One region of the Staphylococcus sp. Marseille-Q1834 genome, then DNA from elsewhere that is predicted to be linked to it. Evidence: riboswitches for the same ligand, from Rfam matches in the RefSeq annotation. Region 1 holds a riboswitch; each other region holds the start of a gene.
What was found. A riboswitch is a leader RNA that binds a small molecule or an ion and turns the genes downstream of it on or off. The one in region 1 is predicted to bind thiamine pyrophosphate.

Region 1 (3,217 bases):
AATCCTACTTTAAGAATTTCTGAACTATAGCCAGTAATTTGAGGTATTATTTCATCAATACTTTTTCGCCATTTAGACTGTGAATCTAAAAAAATATGAATAGCTGTATCAATTAAATTAATAATTTTAGTAGTTGAATAATTTTGTAAATTTATTCTATTTTCTTTTATTTTAGAACAAACGAATTCTAATTGAGCTTTAGTCAAATCAGGTACTAAAGCAGTATAATTCTGAAATTTGATTTCTTTATAGCTTAATTCGTGACTGTCTATAAAAGGAACATGTCCTACTTTTAGCTTCATATGTATCTCCTTAATTTTTAGAATTTAAAAATTCTTCAACAGCTAATGAGCAACCTTTTGCTAATGCTCCTTCAGTTCTTCCATGTAAAATAAACCCTTCTTGAGTAGGCTCTCCAACATCTTCCATCATTATTGTTGCAACAGAATTATAGTTTGCTAAATCATAATGGATTAAAATACCTTTTTCATTATAAGCAACATCTTCCATGGTCATAGGGTTAACCACACGACTTCGACACCAATGAGGTGCGAATTTAATTGATGGAGAGGTTTCATTTCCTTTGTCATAAAATTGAGTACTTAACTCAGTGACGCCATACATATTAATACACATATCTTTTGGAATATTAAATAGATTTGATACTTTATCGTAAAATTCTTGTTGAGGTAGCTCTTTTGAGCGATTTTTGTAACCTCCAGTATCTAATACTCGGCTACCTACAGGTAATTTAAAAGCTAAATTATGCTCTTCTAGATATTCTATTAAGTGAACAATGCTGTAACTCGCTCCTAGTAAAGCAAACGGAGTTTTATGTGCTTCAGATTGTCTTAAAGCTTTAATGAGTTCAGAATATTGAATTCCATTTTTATCTATATAAGTAGCACTATTTACCGTTCCAAATGTTGACTTTGCAACTTCAAGGTAATGAGCTAATGAAGAATTCGGTAATTCTTGAGGAGTAGGGAATAATATAGACATTTCAATTTTACTACAATCTGAAAGGAACATTTTTTTGAAAAAGGAAGTCATAGCTAAATCATAAACATCTAAATCTTTATGGTAATTCTTACCTTTAATTCCGCTAGTAGTACCACTAGTCATATAGACAAATTGAGCTTCTTTAGGTGGTATAGCACTAAATGTTGCATGTTTGAAAGCATTAATTGGTACAGCTGGAATATCTTTCCAATCGTTAACTGTCTGAGGCGTTTTACCTTGAGATAAGCAAAATTTTTGATAGTCATGGTTTTCATTATATTGAAACTCAAATAGCTTTAAAGCAACTGTAGGGAAATCATTTGAGCTTCCATATTCAATAAATTGATAAATATACTGTTTGATTTGATCAAAGGTCATTTATATCTACTCCTTTATAATATAAAAACAGAGAGACACAATTATAGTGCTCCCTGCTTTAGTGGATATTATCTATCTAAAATCACTTTCCTACGTTGGTTTTAGCCATATCAGGTTCAATGGTTGAAGTTATCAACTTCTCTCAGCAAATAGCACCCATAGTGATATATAATTTTAGTCTTATTAATATTATATTGAAATGTGAATTAAATATCAAAACTAATTTTTGACAAAAAAATAAAAGAAAACTATATTTAAATTAAGGCAGATATAAGTACTAGGGGTGTTTTTAAACTGAGATGGAGCAATCCAAACCCTTCGAACCTGAACTAGTTAGCACTAGCGTAGGGAAGTATATATCAATAATAAAAATATATACTTTTTTATATGCGCAAACTATCTAGTTAGATAAGTTTGTGTTTTTTTATGTACTATTCTCTGCACAATTGTGTAAAGGAGTAAGAAAACGTTGAAAAAGTTAAGTCTGGCAGACATATTAGTTACTGTTTTAATTAGTTTTATTTTTGGATTAATTTATAAAGGTGTAGGATTAACTGTGGCAGCGTTAAAGCCTTTAGGACTACACTTAGATCAAATAGCCTATGGACTTTGGTTTATCGCTGCGGTTGTAGCATTTCTAATAATTCGCAAACCTGGTGTAGCTTTATTAGCAGAATTAGCTGCAGGAGCTGGGGAGACAATTTTATCAGGTGATATCAATATGTCTATATTATTACATAGTTTAGCTCAAGGCTTGGCATGTGAAATTATATTTTTAATTTTTAAATATAAATCTACTAAACTAGCAGTGGCTATGTTAGCTGGTGCAACTGCTGGAATATTTACTATACCAGTTGATTGGTTATTCAATTATTTGGGAGAGTTAGCAACTTGGAATATAATTTTGCTGTACACGATTAGAATTCTAAGTGGAACATTTTTGTCAGGTGCATTTGGATATTATATTGTAAAAGCACTAGAAAAAACAGGGGTGACGAATCTATACCGAAGTTCCACTAAAGATGATATTGATGCATTATAAAATATATCACTTTAATATTTAAGTATTATTTATTGTTACCAAGTTATAACTTGACTATACTTAAGTTATTGTTTTTGTTAGTTGGAAGGAGTTATTATATTGTCACAAAACAACGGCAAATTGAAATGGTCAAGTTTGATTATGGGAACGTTGCTCCTTATAGTAGCAATTATTATATTTAGCTATCCTGTAAAGAACTTTTATACATTAACTTGGTTAATCGGTTTATTTATTTTTATTAACGGTATCATCCAACTGTTATTCAGACGCGCGACGAAAGCGTTAGCTGGAGGCGGTACAGGTTTAATCATTATTATTGGTATTATCGATATCATTTTTGGGTTATTAGTAAAGTTTAACGTAGGCGCAAGTTCTGAATTCTTCGTCTTCATGTTCGCAGCATGGTTTATTGTAAGTTCAACTATTGGTTTATTTACAATCTCTCATCAAAATCGCTTACGATTTTTATCTATTATTGTCAATATACTAGGTCTTATTTTAGGAATTCTCTTACTATTTAATCCAATGATGGGTATGATCTTCGTATCATTAATGATTGCCTTCACATTCGCAGTACTAGGCGTCACTTATGTTATTGATGGCCTAGCTTAGTAGAGTCTAAAAAGCTATTTTCTCAGTATTTGGGGAAATAGCTTTTTTAAATAGGTGGCTATAATGCTCTTTTTTAAAAAAGTGAATTTAAAAATAATAAGTATTAAAATGATAATTAAGAAAATAAATTTCAGGAGGGGATACTTTGAATTACAATTTTGATGAAGTTATAGAGCGTCGCTA
Region 2 (3,217 bases), 860 kb from region 1:
ATAATACTTCATTTTTATTAGGCGATAGTGATTTTGACTTTGGTGCGTGTGCCCAGGCATGAGGATGCCAAACTCCATATTCTGTAAGTAATGCTTCGCAATTTTGAAGTATGTAATCAGGTGTATCATCTGCGATAATTTCACCTTCGTAATTCATTAAAATAACACGGTCAACATATTCCCAAATATGTTCCACTTTATGTTCCACAATAAGTACAGTTTGATCTGTCCACAAATGGATTAGTTTTTTCCATAAATCTGCTGTAGCATCTACATCTAACATAGCAGTAGGCTCATCTAAGAAAAGTGTGTTCGCTTCTTGAAGAATTGTTTCTACTATTGCCAATTTCTGTTTCATACCGCCACTTAAGTGATTAACAAAGGTATCATCTGTAACATTTAAATCTACAGAAGCAAGGGCATTTTCAATTTGTTGATCCATTTCATGACGAGGCACTTGTTTATTTTCAAGTACAAATGCTAATTCTTCATATACTTTAGGCATACAAAATTGTGTGTCTGGGTCTTGAAAGATTACACCAGATTGTGAATCGATTTCTAATTCATCATACTTCATAGGAAGTTCAATAAGATTAGGAACGATTCCACTTAAAACATTAAGCAATGTGCTTTTACCAGATCCAGAAGGACCTAGTAAAAGCACTTTTTGTTTATCTTTAATTTCTATATTTAAGTTATCGAAAATTTTTCGATTACCATTTGGGTATTTTAGGCGTAAATTTTTAACTCTTAACACATGAATTTCCCCTTATAGGTTGTCGTAATCTTTTTGAGAAGCAGGGCGGAATAATTTGGTTACACCAGTTTGATCAAGTGCTTTAACAATTAACCAAGATAATATTCCTGAAAGTACAATTCCGCTAATTGCTCGGAAAACTATAAATAACACTAAGTTCCATGTAGCTACATCTTTTAAATAACCATAGTAATAATCAACTGGGAATGATATTAATGCAGTTGCTAAACCAGCTAAAGCAGCTACCATTAATGAACGTGATTTATATTTGAAAATAGCAAAAACAATTTCACAAGCTAAACCTTGTAAAACTGCGTAAACAATAGTCGGAATATCAAATTTCCCCATTACGATTGTTTCACCAGCTCCAGCAGCAAATTCAGCAATTAAAGCAATTCCTGGTTTAGGAATGATTAAATATGCTACTACAGCAGCCATGAACCATACACCATAAGTTAATTGCTCTAAATGAATCCCTGCTACTTGAGCAAAATTATATGGTAACCACCATAAGTTATAAATAATTGCAAATACAACAGCAATCAGCACCGTTACTAAGATTTCTGATAGCTTTAAACCTTTTGACATACTACTTCCTCCTAAAAAACGCACAACCCTCCGTAGAAAGTTGTGCGTGAATTTAAATAAAATGCATTATGTATGTATTACAATTATTTATATTAGCGACACTTTCCTACGCTAGCTTTTAACTAGATCAGGTTCAAAGGGTTCGAGGATACTCCTCATCTCAGTATACACACCCCTAGTGCGTTGAATATTTAATTTAACTTAAATGTATGACTTTTAAGAAATATTGTCAAGATGCTTTTAAATTTAAATATATTTTAAAGAAAAAATTGAAAAAATAAAAACTACCAGTCAATGAATAATTGACTGGTAGCAAAAAATTAAATTAATCTAAAGTATCTTGAACATCTTGCTTAGTTTGCTCTAGATCGTCAGTTTTTTCTTCTTTTTGTTCTTTTAATTTGTCTTCAGCTTCTTTAGCTTGTTCAGCTGCTGTTTTTTTAGCATCTTCGTTTGTCATCATACAACACTCCTCGTTGAATAATTGTTACATCTATTGTTTACCCAATAAAAAGTAGGTTAAACTTAAATAGGTCTAGAGAAGTATTTTATTTTTTTATTAAAGACAAGATGAAAATCTTCATATATAATAAATTTTGAGGTGAACAGTATGTCTTTTCTTAAGAAACACACCGAGATTATCTATAGTTATTTAATCGGTATCGTTTCACTCTTCACGGGTCTCATTATCCTAATCAATTTACCTTTAATTAAACAACTAAAAGATAAAAATAAAGCTGAATTAAGGATACATAATTTATGGGATTTTCTTAATGCATTCTTTAGTGAAATAATTAGAGTGATGAGTAGATTCATAGGCAACTTTCCTATTATTAGTGCAGTCATCATTATTTTGTTTGGTATTCTTTTAATGTTAATTGGTTATACATTATATAGAACTACGAAATATGATTACGACATCTCAATTTTCTTTTTAGTTATTGGAATTCTATATTTCCTTATTACAATTACATTAATGACGCAAGTATATGGTTTTTGGGCAGTGATTTTCGTCATTCCATTTGTTATCCATACAGGCTATATCGTCTATAAAGATGAACTTTATAGCGAAAATAGAAAAAGTCACTATCTATGGATTATTGTTTCATATGGTATTGCTTATTTAATTACTCAAATTTCTTTATACGGCAAAATTGACGCAAATGAAATTGCACCAATTGATATTTTAAGTGTAGATACTTTCTTCTTAGTGATGTGGCTATTAGCTCAAGCATCTATTTGGAACTTCTTATTCTTAAGAAGATCACTTCCATTAACTAAGGAAGAATTAGGGGAAGAAGAACCAGAATTATCAAGAACTACTAAAGGAAATGTATCGACTCAATCTAAAGTTCATTTCAAACAACTTCAAGATAAAACATCAGAATATGCACATAAGACGAGAAGAAGTGTAGACTTAGAAAAAATTAGATCTAAACGCGATAAATTCAAAAGTAAATTTAAAAATGTGTTTGATATTCAAGAAGACGATATTCCTAATTGGATGCGTCGACCTAAATGGATTAAACCAGCGTATGTAGAAATCTTCTGTGGTTTTGTTTTATTCTTATTTACATTTATAGAATTTAACAATCGAAATTCATTATTTGTGTCTGGTGAATGGCAATTATCGCAAACACAATATGTTGTTGAATGGGTAACATTATTATTACTAATGTTTATTATCATTATTTATATAGCTACTACATTCACACATTACTTGAGAGGTAAATTCTACTATTTACAACTCTTTATGATTAGTATTTTATTCTTTAAATTACTAACAGAATTCATTAACATTATGCTTCACGGTCTGCTTTTATCAATATTTATCACACCGACATTAATCATTATGTTAATACCAGTCATTAT
Region 3 (3,217 bases), 720 kb from region 1:
GACATTATTAATATCAATTAAAATTAAATCAACTTTCTAAACTTTAACTCCAATCTTCTCTATTTTATATATAACATCTTTCAATTATACTCAGAATCTCTCTTTATTAATTCAAATTAATGGGGAGAGGTTCTTAATTTTTAAGATAAATATCTGAAAGATTTCAAGAATATTACATACATAACAAGCTAACGTAAACACTTTAAAACTGCCATGAAAGGGTTGAATGAATATTTTGAAGTAATTTAAGGTCTCATTTCTTGTAATTTCCATGTAAAAAAGAGGCTTCTTTTTTTATTTGGCTGTAACCTGCGACGCTTTTTCAGATGTTAGAGTATTACCTGTAATTAATTTGATTAGGAAAAAAATTAAACAGGAGGACTTTTAAACTATGAAAAAGACTATTATTGCTTCAACATTAGCAGTAGGCTTAGGAGTAGCAGCTGGTAATGCAGGTCACGCAGATGCAAGTGAGTCACAAATTAATAAAGCTGAATTAGCACAATTAGCTCAATCAAATGATCAATCATTAAATAATAGCCCTATCCAAGAAGGCGCTTATAACATAACATTTGATTATGATGGTTTCACTTACCATTTTGAATCAAATGGTACGCATTGGGTTTGGAACTATGCTCAAACAGGTCAAACAACTGGTCAATCTACACCAGTAGCTCAAACATCACAAGCAACTCAAACTGAGCAACCACAACAACAAAATGTTAGTGAACAAGCTTCAGCTTCTAACAACCAAACATCAGCTGAAACAGTAGCTTCACAACAACAATCTAATCAACAACAACCAGTTCAAACTCAACAAGCACCACAAACTGAGCAAACTCAACAACCACAACAAGCATCAACAAGCAACAACACAGCTTCAAATGGTTCTTCAGTACACGTAAATGGTCATTTACAACAAATTGCTCAACGTGAATCAGGTGGCGATATTCACGCTATCAACCCAAGCTCAGGCGCAGCTGGTAAATACCAATTCTTACAATCTACATGGGATTCAGTAGCACCTGCTCAATATAAAGGTGTATCACCAGCGCAAGTACCTGAACACGTTCAAGATGCTGCAGCTGTAAAACTTTACAACACTGCTGGCCCATCACAATGGGTAACTGCATAAATTAATATTTACTGAGATGTTTCGATTAATGAAACATCTCAGTTTTTTATTTGAAAAATAATATACTGTTTGATAATGTAAAATTAATAAAATAAAACTACTAGGGGAGCCAAAAACTATGGCTGAGATGATTTTTTCAGACCCTTATAACCTGATTTGGTTAGTACCAACGTAGGAAAGTAGTTATGTAATTTTACATACCTTCTATTGAAGATGACTACATTTCTGCGTTGATACGTTGAAATGTAGTTTTTTAATTTAAGGGAGGAATTATAATGAGCTTTTCAACTGAGTTAAAAGAAGCAGCACAACCTATTATTGAACAAATTTACAAAGATGGTTTCATTCAAGATTTATTAAAAGGTCAATTACCTAAACAAGCTGTGCGTCAATATTTACGCGCGGATGCTTCATATCTAAAAGAATTTACTAATTTGTATGCACTATTAATTCCTAAAGCGCCTTCTATGACAGATGTTAAATTTTTAGTAGAGCAAATCGAATTTATGTTAGACGGTGAAGTAGAAGCACATGAAATTTTAGCAGATTATATAAACGAACCGTACGAAGAAATTGTTCGTGAGAAAGTATGGCCTCCGAGTGGAGATCATTACATCAAACATATGTATTATCATGCTTATGCTCATGAAAATGCAGCCTATACAATTGCCGCTATGGCACCTTGCCCATATGTCTATGAAGTCATAGCAAAAATGGCATTAGAAGACCAAAATTTAAATAGAGATGTCATTACGGCTAGATGGTTTGATTTTTATAGTACTGAAATGCGTCCTTTAATCGAAGTCTTTGATCGTATGTTAGATGAATTAACTGAAAATTGTAGCGATCAAGAGAAACAAGAAATTAAAGAAAGTTTCTTACAAAGTACGATTCATGAACGTAATTTCTTTAATATGGCTTACATAGATGAGCAATGGAACTTTGGAGGAGAAGAACATGAATAAACCAAAAATTGCATTAACAATAGCAGGCACTGATCCATCAGGCGGTGCTGGAGTAATGGCAGATTTAAAATCATTTCACGCTTGTGGTGTCTATGGCATGGCTGCTATCACGAGTATTGTGGCTCAAAACACTAAAGGTGTTCAACACATTCATAATTTAGAAACAAGTTGGGTCAAGGAACAACTTGATAGTGTATTTGATGATGAATTACCACATGCAATTAAAACAGGTATGATTGCTACGCATGAGACAATGGAACTTGTACAAGAATATTTAAAACAACATTCTGATATTCCATACGTGATAGACCCTGTTATGTTAGCTAAAAGTGGTGATTCATTAATGGATGATGCTACTAAAAAACATTTACAAAGCACGTTATTGCCATTAGCTGACGTTGTAACACCTAATATTCCTGAAGCAGAAGAAATTACTGGTCTAAAAATTGATACTGAAGAAAGTATTCGTAAAGCAGGGCACATCTTTATTAATGAAATTGGTAGTAAGGGTGTAGTGATTAAAGGTGGACATTCAGCTGATTTAAATAACGCTAAAGACTTCTTATTTACTAAAGACGACGTTTATACATTTGAAAATAAACGCTTTGATACACCACATACGCACGGTACTGGTTGTACATTTTCAGCAGTAATAACTGCAGAACTTGCTAAAGGTAAATCAATTTATGAAGCGGTTAAAAAGGCTAAGGAATTTATTTCACTAAGTATTGAATATACACCTGAAATTGGTCAAGGTCGTGGTCCAGTGAACCACTTTGCTTATATGAAGAAAGTAGGATTAGATGATGAATAATTTAGAGAAATTAAGAAATGAAAATCCATTAGTTGTTTGTTATACCAACGATGTCGTAAAAAACTTTACTGCTAATGGTCTATTGAGTATTGGCGCAAGCCCAGCAATGAGTGAAGCACCTGAAGAGGCTGAAGAGTTTTATAAAGTGGCAGGTGCATTATTAATAAATATTGGTACATTAACTAAAGCTAATGAAGAAGATATTCTAGAAATTGGGAAAATCGCTAACCAACAAGGTACGCCAATTGTATTTGATCCAGTAGCAGTTGGAGCTTCAACTTATCGTAAACAATTTTGTCAAAA
Region 4 (3,217 bases), 370 kb from region 1:
CTGTATGAACTGCGAAGAAGATTGAAATCGCAAACACAATGAATCCAGCAATCGCAATTAATCCTCTTGATACAAAGCGTGATTGACCACTACGTAAAATTTTATCTGAAATGGCACCTGCAGATAAAATTAAGATAAACATAATAAACCAAGGTAATGAACTGATTGTCATATGTTTAAACTCTACATGATATTGCTCTGTTAAGTATGTTGGTAACCAAATTAAGAATAATGTAATAATAAATTGAACTACAAAGTATTGACCTGCGATAGCATAGAAACTTACGCGACGGAAGAATTGATTCCATGGTGGTAAAGATTTGCTAGTTTGAACTAAGTCACGATTTTGCATAATAAAATGTTTTTCCGCTTCGTTAACCATACGATGTTGCTCTGGAAGGTCTTTTGCGATGATTCCCCATAAAATCGCAATTAAGACACCAACCGCACCAAAAATATAAAAGACAGCTTGCCAATTAAATGCATTTACAATGGCGATAGTAATAATTGGTGCTAGTACTGGTCCAAAATACGAACCTGCTAATAATGCACTAGATGCTCTTCCCTTTTCATCTTTCGCAAACCATGTTGAGTTGAAAACTGCATTTGATGGATACATTGGTGCTTCCCCTACACCAAATAAGAAACGCACTAAGAATAATAAACCGTGATGTTTAATCATTCCTGTAAAAATTGTAAAAGCACTCCACCATACTAATGCGATAGTAATCATTTTACGTGGACCAAACTTTTCAGCTAACATACCTGAAGGTACTTGCATTAATGCATATCCTAATGAGAAGAAGGATGCTAATAAACCAAATTGCTGTTTATTCATATGTAAATCTTGCATCATTTGTGGTGCAATATATGAGATATTCGATCTATCCATATATGCAATTACTCCGATAATAAAAAATAGTAATGCGAACATCCAACGGACATTACTTTTCCTTTGTCTTTGAACCATATTCTTTCCTACTTTCCTTTTTTGTTGATTCTTTTTATGTTGTCTATTAATCATGAAGACTCCCTTTTGCTCTAATCACTTTCCACCTTTCAAGCCCTGTCATGATAGGCTTAATCACTTATTTTTTATCATATTACCAGGTATTGCAAACGTTTACAATATCTTTACAAAAGTTTTTTATTAAATTGCGCTTGTTTGTGTTGTTATACTACTTTTCGAAAAGTAGTGTCATATTTATTTTTATTTAAGATTTGAACTCTAATCAGAAAAACTGTAAAATGAAATTGAACTGAAACGCTATTAATTAATTTATAAATGAATAAAATTTATCATCCACTGGAAGTGCCTTTGTTTAAGGCTGAGAGTAAAGAACGAACTTTATAATTCCTGGAACCTGATCCAGTTTGTACTGGCGTAGGAAAGTGGCGTAAAGGATATCGTAAAGTTGAGCTAAACGCTATTTCCCTACGAGGGTAATAGCGTTTTTTATTGTTCAAGGGGTGAGGCATATATTTATTGCAATAACGACTTACAAAGATTTAACAGACGAAGATTTACAGCATTTCTTAGCTATAGCTGAAGGGATAGACGGACTACTTTTTCGTACCCCTATGTCACGTAAAGCGTTATTTAACTTCATCACACAACTTTTAGATGCAGGCTTTCCAAAAGAGAAAGTAATCATTCATAGTGATGTTAAGTTACTAGAATCATTGAGCCTTTCACGATTACATTGTCGTGAGATGGATAAGACTGCGTTTGATTACAAACAACGATACCCTCATGTCGAAGTCAGTATGTCGACCCATTCTAAAGAATCTGTGAAGCAAGCTTATGAACATGGTCTTGATTATGTGTTTTATGGCCACATTTTCACAACGCCTTCTAAACCAAATCAACAGCCACGTTCACAAGAAGAGGTCAATGACGTTTTACGTTTGCCGATTCCTATTTATGCTATTGGTGGCATCACTAAAGAAACGATTCACCAATTACCTAAAGGGTTTACTGGTATATGTGCAATTTCTTTCTTTATGAACGCATCTTTACAACAAATCGAACAGTTACGAAAGGAGTGGTTGAAAGATGCATGACGTTCTTATTATAGGTTCAGGCGTGATTGGCATGTCTATTGCGCGACATTTAAGTCAGTCACAAATGGATGTCGCTATTGTCGATAGAGATGTTCCTGGTAAACATGCTTCTTACAAAGCAGGCGGTATGCTAGGTGCACAAAATGAATTTACTGAAGATAATGATTTATTTAGACTTGCGCTCGAATCGCGCTCACTTTTCCCAGAACTGTGCGAAGCTTTGCAAGATGAAACAGGTATCGATATTCAATATCAGTCATCGGGATTAATCAAAGTGGCGAATCGCCCTGAAGATGTTGAAAGTTTAAGACAGCAATATGAATTCTTAAGTTCCATGGACCCTAGTGTAGTGGAATTATCTGAAGAAGATTTAATTGATTTAACGCATGGTCATGTCACATCAAGTGAAATGGCAATTTACATTCCAAATGATGGACAAATCAATGCGAACCATTATACGAAAGCACTTTTCAAATCACTACAGCAACGTAATATTCATCGTTATTATCAAACTGAAGTGCTTAACGTTGAACGTCAAAATGGCTATTACGAAGTATCTACATCAAGAGGTCAATTAGTTGCTAAGAAAGTGATTGTCGCTGGAGGAGCTTGGACTTCGAAATTATTAGAGCGCTACCAACTTCCGCGTAAAGTAGTTGGTGTTAAAGGCGAAGTATTATTGATTGAACATGACGACTTAGATTTAAAAGAAACGATATTTATGACGAATGGTTGCTATATCGTGCCGAAACAACCTAATCGTTTCCTTATTGGCGCGACAAGTGAGTTTGATAATTATTCTGTCGGCAATACCAATCAAGGTGTCTCATGGCTACACCAATACGCGAATGAACGCATTCCTGAATTAGCACAAGGTAAAGTCATTAAGCAATGGTCTGGCGTGCGCCCTTATACTGATGGCGAATTGCCTATCATGGATCGTATAGATGATGGTTTATACGTCATTACAGGTCATTACCGTAACGGTATTTTACTTTCACCTGTCATAGGCCGTGATATTGCGAATTGGCTATTTACTGGTGTTAAACCACGCAATTATGAGTCATTTAATGTTTCAAGGAGGTCAAATAATGAAGTGTATCATTAATGGTGATGCGTTCACATTCGACGCAGAACAGTCGATTACTCAAGT

Region 2: linked by a shared signal. The riboswitch ahead of LIX58_RS00800 (ECF transporter S component) and the one ahead of LIX58_RS05025 (long-chain fatty acid--CoA ligase) in region 1 are both predicted to bind thiamine pyrophosphate.
Region 3: linked by a shared signal. The riboswitch ahead of tenA (thiaminase II) and the one ahead of LIX58_RS05025 (long-chain fatty acid--CoA ligase) in region 1 are both predicted to bind thiamine pyrophosphate.
Region 4: linked by a shared signal. The riboswitch ahead of LIX58_RS06705 (thiamine phosphate synthase) and the one ahead of LIX58_RS05025 (long-chain fatty acid--CoA ligase) in region 1 are both predicted to bind thiamine pyrophosphate.

The regions. Positions count from the first base shown of each region.
Region 1 covers NZ_CAKASN010000001.1:997,769-1,000,985, forward strand. Annotated here, with positions in the region: gene LIX58_RS05020 (acyl-CoA reductase) at 1-302, opposite strand, end outside; gene LIX58_RS05025 (long-chain fatty acid--CoA ligase) at 313-1,380, opposite strand; TPP riboswitch at 1,451-1,550, opposite strand; TPP riboswitch at 1,650-1,748, shown strand; gene LIX58_RS05030 (ECF transporter S component) at 1,850-2,422, shown strand; gene LIX58_RS05035 (DUF308 domain-containing protein) at 2,522-3,034, shown strand; gene LIX58_RS05040 (3M3SH-releasing C-S lyase) at 3,180-3,217, shown strand, end outside.
Region 2 covers NZ_CAKASN010000001.1:133,117-136,333, reverse strand. Annotated here, with positions in the region: gene LIX58_RS00805 (ABC transporter ATP-binding protein) at 1-757, opposite strand, end outside; gene LIX58_RS00800 (ECF transporter S component) at 770-1,345, opposite strand; TPP riboswitch at 1,432-1,532, opposite strand; gene graF (glycopeptide resistance-associated protein GraF) at 1,671-1,805, opposite strand; gene auxA (lipoteichoic acid stability factor AuxA) at 1,956-3,217, shown strand, end outside.
Region 3 covers NZ_CAKASN010000001.1:1,713,081-1,716,297, forward strand. Annotated here, with positions in the region: gene LIX58_RS08505 (single-stranded DNA-binding protein) at 1-21, shown strand, start outside; gene LIX58_RS08510 (transglycosylase family protein) at 392-1,135, shown strand; TPP riboswitch at 1,228-1,330, shown strand; gene tenA (thiaminase II) at 1,411-2,100, shown strand; gene thiD (bifunctional hydroxymethylpyrimidine kinase/phosphomethylpyrimidine kinase) at 2,093-2,914, shown strand; gene thiM (hydroxyethylthiazole kinase) at 2,907-3,217, shown strand, end outside.
Region 4 covers NZ_CAKASN010000001.1:1,363,020-1,366,236, reverse strand. Annotated here, with positions in the region: gene LIX58_RS06710 (MFS transporter) at 1-970, opposite strand, end outside; TPP riboswitch at 1,299-1,408, shown strand; gene LIX58_RS06705 (thiamine phosphate synthase) at 1,471-2,064, shown strand; gene thiO (glycine oxidase ThiO) at 2,057-3,172, shown strand; gene thiS (sulfur carrier protein ThiS) at 3,156-3,217, shown strand, end outside.